DNA from 2 places in the Chryseobacterium sp. G0201 genome. Region 1 is predicted to be linked to the other one. Evidence: riboswitches for the same ligand, from Rfam matches in the RefSeq annotation. Region 1 holds a riboswitch; the other holds the start of a gene.

Region 1 (6,246 bases):
AATTGATAAGTCCCGAATAACTAAAGTGTGAAATTTTATAGTTAAAAGAGCTAATTTCTCAAAAAATAATTTACATTCGTATAGTATTAATAAAAAAAACAAACTTTTATGAGGAAATTTTATTCGAGTGTATTGTTGTTTATGACCGTCCTTATTTTTGGGCAGATAAGCTATACAGTTACACCAAATCCGTTCAATGAGACGGATCAGATTACATTAACGATATCCGGAAGCCAGATCGATGAATCTGCTTGGGGACTTGCGAATAATGCTGTTTATATGTGGACCTGGTCTTTAGATACCAATTACAGCAATAGTCAAAATTGTCCTACCAATGGGAGCTGGGGAGATTCTAATGACTTAAATAAATTAAGTTATAATTCAACAGCAGATACCTATTCTTTGACATTTACTCCGACAACGTTTTATAACAGAACGGGAATCGGAAGATTCGGGTTTTTGTTGAAAGATAAAACGGGAAGTCACCAGACATCAGATACTTTTGTAAATGTTGGAATTTTAAATTTAAACTTAACCAATCCTTTAGCGAACAGTTTGACATCGGTTCCGGTGGGAAATTCTGTTAATGTGACGGCTACAACCAATGTTAATTCAACATTTCAGTTGAAAGCTAACGGAACAGTTGTAAATTCTACTTCAACGCCTTCTGCTTCATATTCTTACAGTTATACCGTAACTGCAGATGCGAATATGGAATTGATTGCTACAGATGCCAATTCAAATACTAAAAATGCAACATTCATTTTACAAACACCGAGAAATGTTATTTCTGAAGCCATTCCGACATGGATAAAGCAGGGGATTAACTATCATCCGACAGATAATACCCGAGTTGGTCTTGCGTTGTATGCTCCGTTTAAAAATTTCGTTCATGTGATCGGAAGCTTCAATAATTGGGTTGTGGATGATGCTTATTTAATGAAAAGAGATACCACAAATCCTGATCTTTATTGGATCGAATTAACGGGGATTACGCCTTCTCAATTATATACCTTCCAATACAGAACCAACGATCTTAGAAAAGTAGCAGATCCTTTTTCTCCACAAATATTGTCTTCTTATGATGATCAGTGGATTTCGGCTACAACCTATCCAAATTTACCTGCGTTTCCTGCAGGACAGGGCTTTGAGGTTTCTATGTTTAAAACAGGACAGGCTCCTTACAACTGGCAGACTACAAACTTCCAGAGACCAAACAAAGAAAATTTAGTGGTATATGAATTGTTGCTTAGAGATTTTACTCAGGAAAAAAACTGGCAGTCATTAATCAATAAAATTACGTATTTAAGAAATTTAAAGATCAACGCAATTGAATTGATGCCGATCATGGAATTTGAAGGGAATCTTTCCTGGGGATACAACACTTCATTCCATTATGCTTTGGATAAAGCTTACGGAACTCCCGAAAAATTCAAGGAGTTTGTAGACTTATGCCATCAAAACGGAATTGCAGTCATTCTGGATGTTGCTTTTAATCATGCGACAGGACGTTCTCCGTTGGTAAGACTTTGGAATGTTGATCCGGATGGAGATGGTTACGGTGATGTTGCTCCAAATAACCCATATTTTAATACAGTTCCGAAACATTCGTATAATGTTTTCAATGATTTTAACCATACAAGCCCATCAACTAAATATTACGTTGAAAGAACATTGCAACAATGGTTGACAGAATATCATATCGACGGTTTCCGTTGGGATCTTACAAAAGGCTTCACGCAAAGCTGTTCTGAGAATGATGAAGCTTGTACCAATGCTTATCAGCAGGATAGAGTAGACATCATGAAATATTATGCCGATAAACAGTGGGCAATTGATCCGAATTCTTATATGATCTTCGAACATTTAGGAACAGATGCAGAAGAGCAGCAATGGGCAAATTATAGAGTTGCAGAAGGAAAAGGCATAATGCTTTGGAATAATCAAAATGGCGCGTACAACCAAAATACGATGGGCTACAAAGAAAACAGCAGCTTTGACAGAATGAATCATACGCTTCACGGTTTCACCAATATGCATGCGGTTGGATATGGAGAAAGCCATGACGAAGAGAGATTAATGTTTAAAAATCTTGCTTATGGAGCTGTAAACGGAGCTTATGATGTTAAAAATCTGAATACTGCGCTGAACAGAATGAAAACTTTCGGAGCAACATTCTTCACAATTCCCGGCCCAAAAATGATCTGGCAGTTTGGCGAATTGGGCTATGAATTCAGCATCAACAGATGTGGAGACGGATCTATCAACAACGGTTGCAGAACAGATGAAAAACCAATTGCTTTTTCTTTAGGTTATGACACAAACGCAAACAGAAAAGCGGTTTATGATACTTGGGCTCAGATTATCAATCTTAGAAGTTTGTATCCGGTTTTCAAATCAAAAACATATTCTGTAGAATCAAACAATCTTACCAATGATCCGAATGGATTAATTACAAGAATTTATGTATACGATAACGCGGCGAGTACTGTTCAGAATGTTGTAGTTATAGCCAATTACGATACCTCTGCAAAAGATGTGGTACCATATTTTCCATACACAGGACAATGGAAAAATTTAATGGATAATACGATTTCAAATATCACTTCTACAACAGCTCCGATCAATCTTCAGCCGGGAGAATTTAGAATTTTCGGAAATTATACCGGAACTTTATCTACAGTTGACGTAAATGCAGAAAATAAATTATCGCTTCAAATCGCAGACAATCCTGTGAAAAATGGTTTGGCGAAACTAATTTATCATAAAGCTAAAAACGGCGAAATTGCAATCTATGACATGAGTGGCAAAAAAATGGATTCATTTAAATTAAAAAATGAAAATGGAACTTATGAATTAAAAGCCAATTATTCTGCCGGAATGTATCTGGTTCATTTAAAATCAGAAACCGGAGTTGCTATCCAGAAGATGATTATTAAATAAATATATTTTAAATAAAGAGAGAGAGGTAATGAAAATTATCTCTCTTTTTATTTACGGTATAATTCACATTTTAACACTTCGAAATTCACAAATTTTTGCAGTTTTAAATTATTAATCTACCTTTGCAGTAGATTTATCAAGAAAGGTGGAGGGATTTGGCCCTGTGAAACCTTAGCAACCGACACAATTCCAGCGTGTAATGGTGCTAATTCCAACCCGATTGAGGGTAGATAAGTGAAGCAATATTCTAAATATTCATTCCATTTCTTGACAATCTTTGTTGGCGGATTTTTGTCCGTCAGGGTTTATTATTAATTTTGCAAAAAACAAAAGATGAAGAAACTAAGCATATCAGTATTATTGCTTGGAGCGGTTTTCGTATCGGCTCAGGAACTTGAAAAAGAAAAACAAATTGAAGACGTCATTATTGTCGGAAACCGAAATGCTAAAAGAACAAAACTAGAAACTCCTGTTCCGGTAGATGTTATCAATATTGAAAAAATACAAAAATCGGCACCTCAAACGACGGTTCAGGATCTTTTAAACTATGTAATTCCGTCTTTTAATGCGGTGAGACAATCTGCGTCTGACGGAACTGAACATATTGATCCTATGACTTTAAGAGGAATGGGACCTGACCAGGTTTTGGTTTTGGTGAATGGAAAAAGAAGACATACAACATCTCTGGTTAATTATCAAAATACAGTAGGAAACGGTTCTGTTGGGACAGATTTAAGCACAATTCCGGTGATTGCAATAGACAGAATTGAAGTCCTAAGAGACGGAGCCGCTGCTCAATACGGTTCTGATGCCATTGCAGGAGTTATTAATATTATTCTTAAAAAAGATATTGGCGCTTCGGCAAGTTTAAACTATGGATTATCAGGGAGAAATGATGGCGAAACGTATCAGGGAGCAGTTAATTACGGAACTTCTTTAGGAAAAGATAAAAGTTACATCAACTTATCATTACAATTAAGTCAGAGAGGAAAAACAACGAGAACGCAGAATCACGATTTAGATATTTTCGGAGATAATTTTGCCTATGAATTTGCTGATGATCCTGATGGAGCAAGAGCTTCTGACGACGAAATTATCAGACAAAGAGGCTTAACCCGAGACGATTTCAATTTCCAGATCGGTGATGCTCAGATAAAACAGGGTCAGTTGTTTTTCAATGCAGAATATCCTTTTAATGATCATTTTAAGCTCTATACTTTTGGAGGCTTCAGCTTAAAAGAAGGTGTGGGATTTGGTTTCAGAAGACTTCCAAGTGAGAAAGATAATATCGTTTCTTCAATTTATCCAAATGGCTTTCAGGCTAATTTAAAATCTCAAGTGTACGATCTTTCTTACGCTGTCGGAACGAAATATAATCTCAACGATTGGTTTTTCGACCTGAGCAATACTTTCGGAAGCAATACATTTAATTATAACGTTGACAATACCAATAATGCTTCTTTAGGCGCGAAATCTCCGACAAGTTTCTATGCGGGAGCCCACAGCTTTCTCCAAAACACCATAAATCTTGATGTTTCTAAGAATTTAAATAATTTCAATATTGCTTTCGGAGGAGAATTTAGGTTTGAGGAATATCAAATCAAGGCTGGAGATGAAGCATCTTATGCGAGATATGATATCAATGGAAATATTGCAACGCCCGGATCTACAGTTATTGGAAATGGTGGATCACAGTCTTTTATGGGCTTTTCTCCCGACAATGCTTTGAAAAAATCAAGACATTCTACAGCAGTTTATGCAGATGTTTCCTACGATTTAGATAAAAAATTAAATATCGATGCTGCTGCAAGGTTTGAAAATTATTCCGACTTCGGAAATACGTTGAATGGAAAATTAGCCATTAGATATGAATTCATAAAAAATTACGCGATTCGTGGAGCGGTGGGAACAGGCTTCAGAGCGCCATCTCTGCAACAGCAATATTTTAATAACTCGTATGCTGATATTTCAACTTCAGGAATCGGAATTGTTAGAAAAGGGATATTTACGACAGACAGTAAAGCGGCTGAGGTTCTTGGTTTTGATAAATTAAAACAGGAAACTTCTGTCAACGGAAGTCTTGGATTTACTTTAAAGCCTGCCAAAGGACTTTTCATCACCTTGGACGGATATTGGATTGGTGTAAAAGACAGAATCGTTATCACCAGCAACATCACGGATGAAAGATTGTCAGATCCTGAGTTGGTCGGTGAAAATAATGTTGCAGAAAGCGGAAGATTCTTCGCCAACGCGATTGATACGGAAACAAAAGGTGTTGATTTAGTAGTTTCCTACGACTGGAAATTGGCTGGAGGAAATTTAAACATCAATTTAGCCGGAAATTACACCGAAACCAAGATCACAGACTTCCATTTTCCTCAGAACTTAGGAACTCCTCAGAACGAATTTTTCGGGCCGGATCAAATTAATATTATTGAAACTCTTTCTCCGAAAGCAAAAGCGACTTTAGGTTTGAATTACGGGATTGGTAAATTCAATTTCTTAGTTAGAAATACGTATTTTGGCAAGGTCATCAGAGACGGATATCCTTTCGGAGGGGTTCAGGAGTTTGCTCCTAAAATTGTAACGGATGTCAGCGTTGGTTATGATATTACTAAAAATGTAAACCTTACGATTGGAGCCAACAATTTATTGGATGTTTTCCCTGATCTGCAGATCTATGAAAATTCTTATTACGGAGTTTTCAAATACGCGCCGGTTCAGATGGGAACATTGGGAAGTTATTTCTTCGGAAGAGTTAATTTTAATTTTTAATTAAATGAAGAATATAAATGAAACTGTAAAAGATATATTGACCCAATTTCACGTCTTTTTTCTTTACTCTATGTTCTTAAAGTCTATATAAAATGAGCACTACTTCACATCAAATAGGCTGGAAAACAGCAGTCGCCATCGTTGTATCCAATATGATCGGGACGGGGATTTTTACGACCTTAGGTTTCCAGCTGGTAGATGTTACCAATACGTATAGTATTTTTTTGCTTTGGATGATTGGTGGGGTATTGGCTCTATTTGGAGCGTTCTGTTATGCAGAATTGGGATCTCATTTTAAAGGAAATGGTGGAGACTTTATTTATCTTAAAGAAACATATCATCCACTTTTAGGCTATTTGGTGAGCTGGATCTCTTTGATAATCGGCTTTTCTTCGCCTGTAGCTTTGGCGGCTTTGGCAATGTCAAAATATCTTTCGGCCTTTGATTTTACTTTTGGAACCTGGTTTTCGGTTGTCGTCATCTTTTTGGTGGCGCTGTCTTTATCATTTAGTTTAAAAGCTTCAAGTC
Region 2 (6,246 bases), 740 kb from region 1:
CCTCCGGGTTCTTTTGCAGCCCGACTTGAGCGGAGCTCTTTTTTGTGTAGCAAAGCGAAACAAAAAAAGCGGGAGCGGAAGGCGGAGATAGCTGCCCAAATTATTTTAATCCAATGCCTGTTTCAGATCTGCGATGATATCGTCTACATTTTCCAAGCCTACCGAACAACGAACCAAACCAGCCGTAATTCCTACTTCATTTCTTTCTTCATCTGATAATTTCGAGTGCGTGGTAGAAGCCGGATGCGTAACAATCGTTCTGGTATCACCAAGATTGGCAGAAAGAGAACACATTTTTATTTTATCTAAAAAGTTTCTTCCGCCTTCAATTCCGCCTTTGATTTCGAATGCAACGATATTTCCGCCCAACTTCATCTGTTTTTTTGCCACTTCATAACTTGGATGAGATGACAGGAATGGATATTTTGTTAATTCTACATTCGGATGACTTTCTAAAAACTCGGCTACTTTTAAAGCATTTTCGCAGTGCTTTTCTACACGAATTGCTAATGTTTCCAAGCTTTTTGATAGAACCCAAGCGTTGAAAGGCGACATTGCAGGTCCCGTATTTCTTGCAAAAAGGTAAATTTCACGAATCAAGTCTTCTCTACCAACCGCTACTCCACCTAAAACACGCCCTTGACCATCGATCAATTTTGTTGCTGAATGAACAACAACATCTGCACCATATTTAATCGGCTGTTGAAGATAAGGTGTTGCAAAACAATTATCTACAATAAAAATAAGGTTATGCTTTTTTGCTATTTTTCCAAAAAACTCTAAATCTAATACTTCAATCGCAGGATTTGTAGGTGTTTCAAGGTATAAAATCTTGGTATTTGGTTGAATATATTTTTCTACGTTTTCTGCATCTTGCGCTTTGAAATAAGTTGTTTCGATATTCCATTTCGGGAAATATTTTGTAAACAACGTGTGAGTAGATCCGAAAACTGACTGACAGCTCACAATGTGATCTCCGGCATTCAATAAAGTTGCAAAAGTTGAATAGATCGCGGCCATTCCTGTTGCAAAAGCATATCCTGCTTCTGCGCCTTCCATTTTCACAATTTTATCTGTGAATTCCGTTACATTAGGATTTGAAAATCGGCTGTATAAATTCTTTGGCTTTTCTTCGGCAAAACTTGCTCTCATATCTTCCGCATCCTCAAAAATAAAGCTGGATGTAAGATATAATGGCGTAGAATGCTCATCAAACTGGGTTCTTTCAGTTTGCGTTCTTATTGCGAAGGTTTCAAAATTTTCGTTTTCCATTTCTATATTTTCCGTAGGTTTTATTTACGGTTGTTTGTTATTATTTTGTTCCATAGGTTTCACCTACGGCTATTGATATTGAACCCTTCGGGTTCGCTGATTATTTAGTTTCGCTTACTCTTAAAATATCTCCGAAAACACCTCTTGCGGTAACTTGCGCTCCGGCTCCAGCTCCCATGATTACGATTGGGTTTTCACCATAACTTTCAGTATAAATTTCAAAGATTGAATCTGAACCTTTTAATTGTCCTAAAGCGGAAGTTGCGGGAACAGAAATTAATTTCACATCCAATTCACCTTTATCTTTTTGCAGATCTCCATGTAAATCTCCAACATATCTTAATACATGACCAGGTTCTTGGTTTTCCTTTATTTTTTGGTATTCATCATCTAATTCTGCAAGTCTTGTAAGAAATTCCGGTTTAGAAATAGATGATAAACTTTCAGGTACTAAATTTTGAACATTGATATCGTCAAATTCATTTATTAAATCTAGTTCTCTAGCCAGAATCAATAATTTTCTAGCAACATCATTTCCTGACAAGTCTTCTCTTGGATCCGGTTCTGTATAACCTTTTTCTAAAGCTTCATTGATGATTGTTGAAAATTTATCATTTCTCAAAGAAAAATTATTGAAAACATAGCTCAATGTTCCGGAGAATACGCCTTTGATTCTTGTGATATTTTCTCCTGAAAGGTGTAATAATTTTATTGTATCGATTAATGGTAAACCCGCCCCAACATTCGTTTCATACAAATAACGTCTGTTATTTTTGTTCAACGTATATCTTAGTTTACGGTATTCTTCGATTGGAAGTGTGTTGAAAATTTTATTGGAAGAGACCAAGTCAAATCCATTTTCTGCTAAAGCATGATAATTATGAACAAAATCTTTACTCGCGGTATTATCAACAACGATCAGGTTTTCCAGTTGATTTTCTTTCGAGAATTTAATTAATTCCTGAACATCTGACGGACTTTCTGCCGTTAAAACCTCATCATTCCAGTTGGCATCAAAACCTTTCTTGTTGAAAGCAATTTTTCTTGAATTGGCAACTGCAACAACTTTAAGATCGATTTTTTTACGTCTTCTGATTTCTTCTGATGACTGTAAAACCTGTTCGATCAAAGTTTTTCCCACATTTCCATGACCGATAATTGCTAAATGAACCGTTTTTGGTTTTTTAGAAATTTCGGATTCGATGATATTTTTCGCTTTTTCATCTTGCGAAGAAGTTACCACGATATTTACACGTCCTTCACTTGCTACTTGATTTAAAAGTAACGGGAAAACGTTATTTCTAGCTAATTCTGCCAAAATTTTGTTGAAATCTTCTGCAACAAAGCCTAAAACTGACACATTATTTATGCTGTAAATCTGAGAAACTTTCCCTGATTTTCTTTCTGCTTCAAATTCGTCAATCAGACAATTTACCGCTTTTTCAGAGTCAGCTTCCTGAACCAAAATTGATAATCCGTTTTCAATTGCCTGTTGAGAAATTACTCCAACACTGATTCGCGCTAAAGTAAGCGCTTTAAAAATTCGTCCGTCAATCCCTATTTCACCTAAGAAATCCTCTCCTTCAAATTTAATGATTGATCTGTTTTTCAAAAATTTTATTTCGTTAGCATTTTTCATCGTCTATAAAATATTTTTAATGATTTTATTTAATTGTTCGTATTCCATTAAGAAGGCGTCGTGCCCATGAATTGATTTGATCTCGTGATAGAAAATATTTTCCTTTTTTTCTTTAAGCTTTTCAAAACACATTCGGATTTCGGAAGCAGGAAAGAATAAGTCTGTATCAACGGAGATCATGTGCATTCGCGCCTGGATTTTCTCCAATTGAATTTCTTCTGCGTTAATGTTCATTAATAGATGATTCATCAGTTTATAAGATTTTAAACTAAATCTTTCGTTTAATGAATTTCCGTGATAAACAAGCCAATCTTCCGATTCTAAAAGCTGTTTTTCCTGATTATATTTGTTTTGAAATCTATCGTTTAAAGATTGAGGTGTTCTGTAACACAACATCGCATGAATTCTGGCTTTTTGCAGTGGTTTATCATTTCCATTTAATAAAAATTTCTGAACCAGACATTGTGCATGAAGCCAATCGTGCGTTTTGTAATCGCAGGCAATTGGGATGAAGATCTCGGCAAGATTTGGATTTTTTGTCAACATTTCCCAGCCGATTCCACCTCCTAGAGAACCTCCAATAATGGCGTACAAGTTTTTTATATTAAGTTTTTCAAGGCCTTTTAAAAAGATATTGGCAATATCTGAAGGCGTGAAATCTTCATATTCATCAATTAAAAAATTATCATAACCGTTTCCGGGAATATTGAAACACAGAACTGTATATTTGTTTGTATCGATAACCTGATTTTCACCAATTAATTTTTTCCACCATCCTTTTTCTCCTGAAACATCTGAATTTCCGGTTAAGGCATGATTAACTAAAATGATCGGTGCTGAAAACAGGTCTTTCCCGAAAAGCTGATAGCTCAACGGGATATTGTATTCCTTTTTGGAATTCGTTTGATACGAAAGATTAATATAGTTTAGTTCTGTTTTCAATTCTATTATACTTTTTGATAATACAATTTGAAAATGCCATTAGAAATGGCTGAAAGAACTTCAGTAAGTTATCTGTCCAAATAAATTTTGGTAGAACGTAGCACCTTCTTCGCTTGCGCAAAGGGTTGCTAAGGTTTCACAGGGTCTAATCCCTCAACCTTTCTTGATAACATTTTCAATATGTGAATGATCGAATGCTGCAAAGATAGAAATTTTCTTTTAAATATTTATAAAAATTTAATTTAATCTCGAAAAGCCTTTAAACAAAAGAGTTCCAAGGACATGTTAAGTATTCTTCAAATTCAAAATGTTGGAATTATTTTTCAAAAAACTTACCTTCGTAATGAAAAGTGATGAAATATGAGTGTTGAAAAACAAAGATTACAAGATAAAGACTGGAAAAACTGGGGACCTTATGTAAGTAACCGACAATGGGGAAATGTGCGTGAAGACTACAGTCCGGACGGCAATGCGTGGGGATCTACAAGTCATGACAAAGCCGAAAGCTATGCTTACAGATGGGCAGAAGAAGGCATCGCAGGAATCTCTGATCCGAAGCAGCTTTTATGTTTTGCGCTTTCTTTCTGGAACAAAAAAGATAAGATGGTAAAAGAGCGATTTTTCGGGTTGAGCAATCATCAGGGAAATCATGGTGAAGATATTAAAGAAATCTTTTATTATTTAGACAACACCCCTACTCACAGTTACATGAAGATGGTATATAAATATCCCATCAACGAGTTTCCTTATGATCAATTAATTTCCGAAAATGGGAGACGAAGCAAAAAAGAACCTGAATACGAGATTTTTGATACCGGAATCTTTAATAACAATGAATATTTTGATATTTTCATTGAATATTGTAAAGCTGAACATAATGATATTTTAGTAAGGGTAACGGTAGCCAACAGAAGTCAGAATGATGCGCCTATATTGGTTGCTCCGACCGTCTGGTTCAGAAACAACTGGAAATGGGGCTACAATACTTACAAAGGTCAGCTAAATGCTTCTTCGGAAAGCTGTATCGATATTAATCATGACAGTATTTCTATTAAAAAATTCTATTCCAGAAAGAGTAATTCAAATAGCGTTTTTTGTGAAAATGAGACGAATTGTCCCAAATTATACGGAACACTTTATTCCGGAAACACCTATTTTAAAGACGGAATTAATGATCATATCATTTATGGAAGTAATACTGTAAATCCAGAAAAAAGAGGTACAAAAGCTTCTTTTTTAATTGATGAAATGATTGGAGCCGGAGAATCAAAAACTTTTGATTTCAGACTTTCTCCGAATGAAACTGATGAACCATTTAATCAATTTGATGAAATTTTTAGAACAAGAATTTCCGAAGCTGATGAATATTATCATGAAATTCAGCATGATGTAAACAGTGAAGACGAAAAAAATGTACAAAGACAAGCTTTCGCAGGATTACTTTGGAACAAACAATTTTATCATTATAATGTTGGAAAATGGTTAAAAGGTGATCCTAATTTTGAGGCTCCAAGAGATTTCAATAATTATGTAAGAAATACGGAGTGGAATCACATGCATAACAAAGACATTATTTCCATGCCTGATAAGTGGGAATATCCTTGGTATGCAACTTGGGATCTGGCTTTCCACTGTGTTCCTTTTGCCATCATTGATGCTGAATTTGCCAAAAACCAGCTTCTTTTATTGACCAAAGAATGGTACATGCATCCGAACGGACAACTTCCGGCTTACGAATGGAACTTGAGTGATGTAAATCCGCCAGTTCATGCCTGGTCGTGCTTCCGTGTTTTTAAAATCGATGAAAAAACAAATGGAAAACCTGATCTTTTATTTTTAGAAAAAGTTTTTCAAAAACTGCTTCTAAATTTTACTTGGTGGGTTAACAGAAAAGACAAAAACGGAAAAAATATCTTTGGTGGAGGATTCTTAGGACTCGATAATATCGGAGCTTTTGACCGAAATATGGAATTGAAAGACGGTCAGCATCTCGAACAAGCCGACGGAACAAGCTGGATGGCAATGTACGCTCTGAATATGATGAGAATGGCAATGGAACTTGCTCAATATTATCAGGTTTACGAAGATATGGCGATCAAATTCTTTGAACATTATCTTTACATTGCTGAAGCCATGGAAAACATGGGTGACGGAAAAGAAGGTCTATGGAACGAAGAAGACGGATTTTTCTATGACGTGCTTCAACTAGGAAACGGTGAAAGTGCTACTTTACGTTTAAGGAGTATTGTCGGGCTAATTCCTTTGTTTGCTGTGGAAGTTATTGATCATCATTTGCTTGATAAGATGCCAAACTTTACGACAAGAATGGAATGGATCTTAAAAAACAAACCGGAATTAACAAAACTTGTGTCTCATTGGGAAGAGGAAGGTCA

Evidence for each region. Region 1 has a riboswitch for S-adenosylmethionine ahead of EG348_RS05750 (TonB-dependent receptor plug domain-containing protein). Riboswitches for the same ligand answer to the same signal wherever they lie in the genome.
Region 2: it holds a riboswitch for S-adenosylmethionine, as region 1 does, so the genes downstream of both, EG348_RS09250 (alpha/beta fold hydrolase) here and EG348_RS05750 (TonB-dependent receptor plug domain-containing protein) in region 1, are expected to answer to the same signal.

What each region holds. Positions count from the first base shown of each region.
Region 1 covers NZ_CP033917.1:1,300,854-1,307,099, reverse strand. Annotated here, with positions in the region: gene EG348_RS05755 (alpha-amylase family glycosyl hydrolase) at 109-2,943, shown strand; SAM riboswitch class I at 3,074-3,180, shown strand; gene EG348_RS05750 (TonB-dependent receptor plug domain-containing protein) at 3,277-5,718, shown strand; gene EG348_RS05745 (APC family permease) at 5,811-6,246, shown strand, end outside.
Region 2 covers NZ_CP033917.1:2,044,881-2,051,126, reverse strand. Annotated here, with positions in the region: gene EG348_RS09260 (O-succinylhomoserine sulfhydrylase) at 106-1,272, opposite strand; gene EG348_RS09255 (ACT domain-containing protein) at 1,373-2,911, opposite strand; gene EG348_RS09250 (alpha/beta fold hydrolase) at 2,915-3,853, opposite strand; SAM riboswitch class I at 3,919-4,026, opposite strand; gene EG348_RS09245 (MGH1-like glycoside hydrolase domain-containing protein) at 4,214-6,246, shown strand, end outside.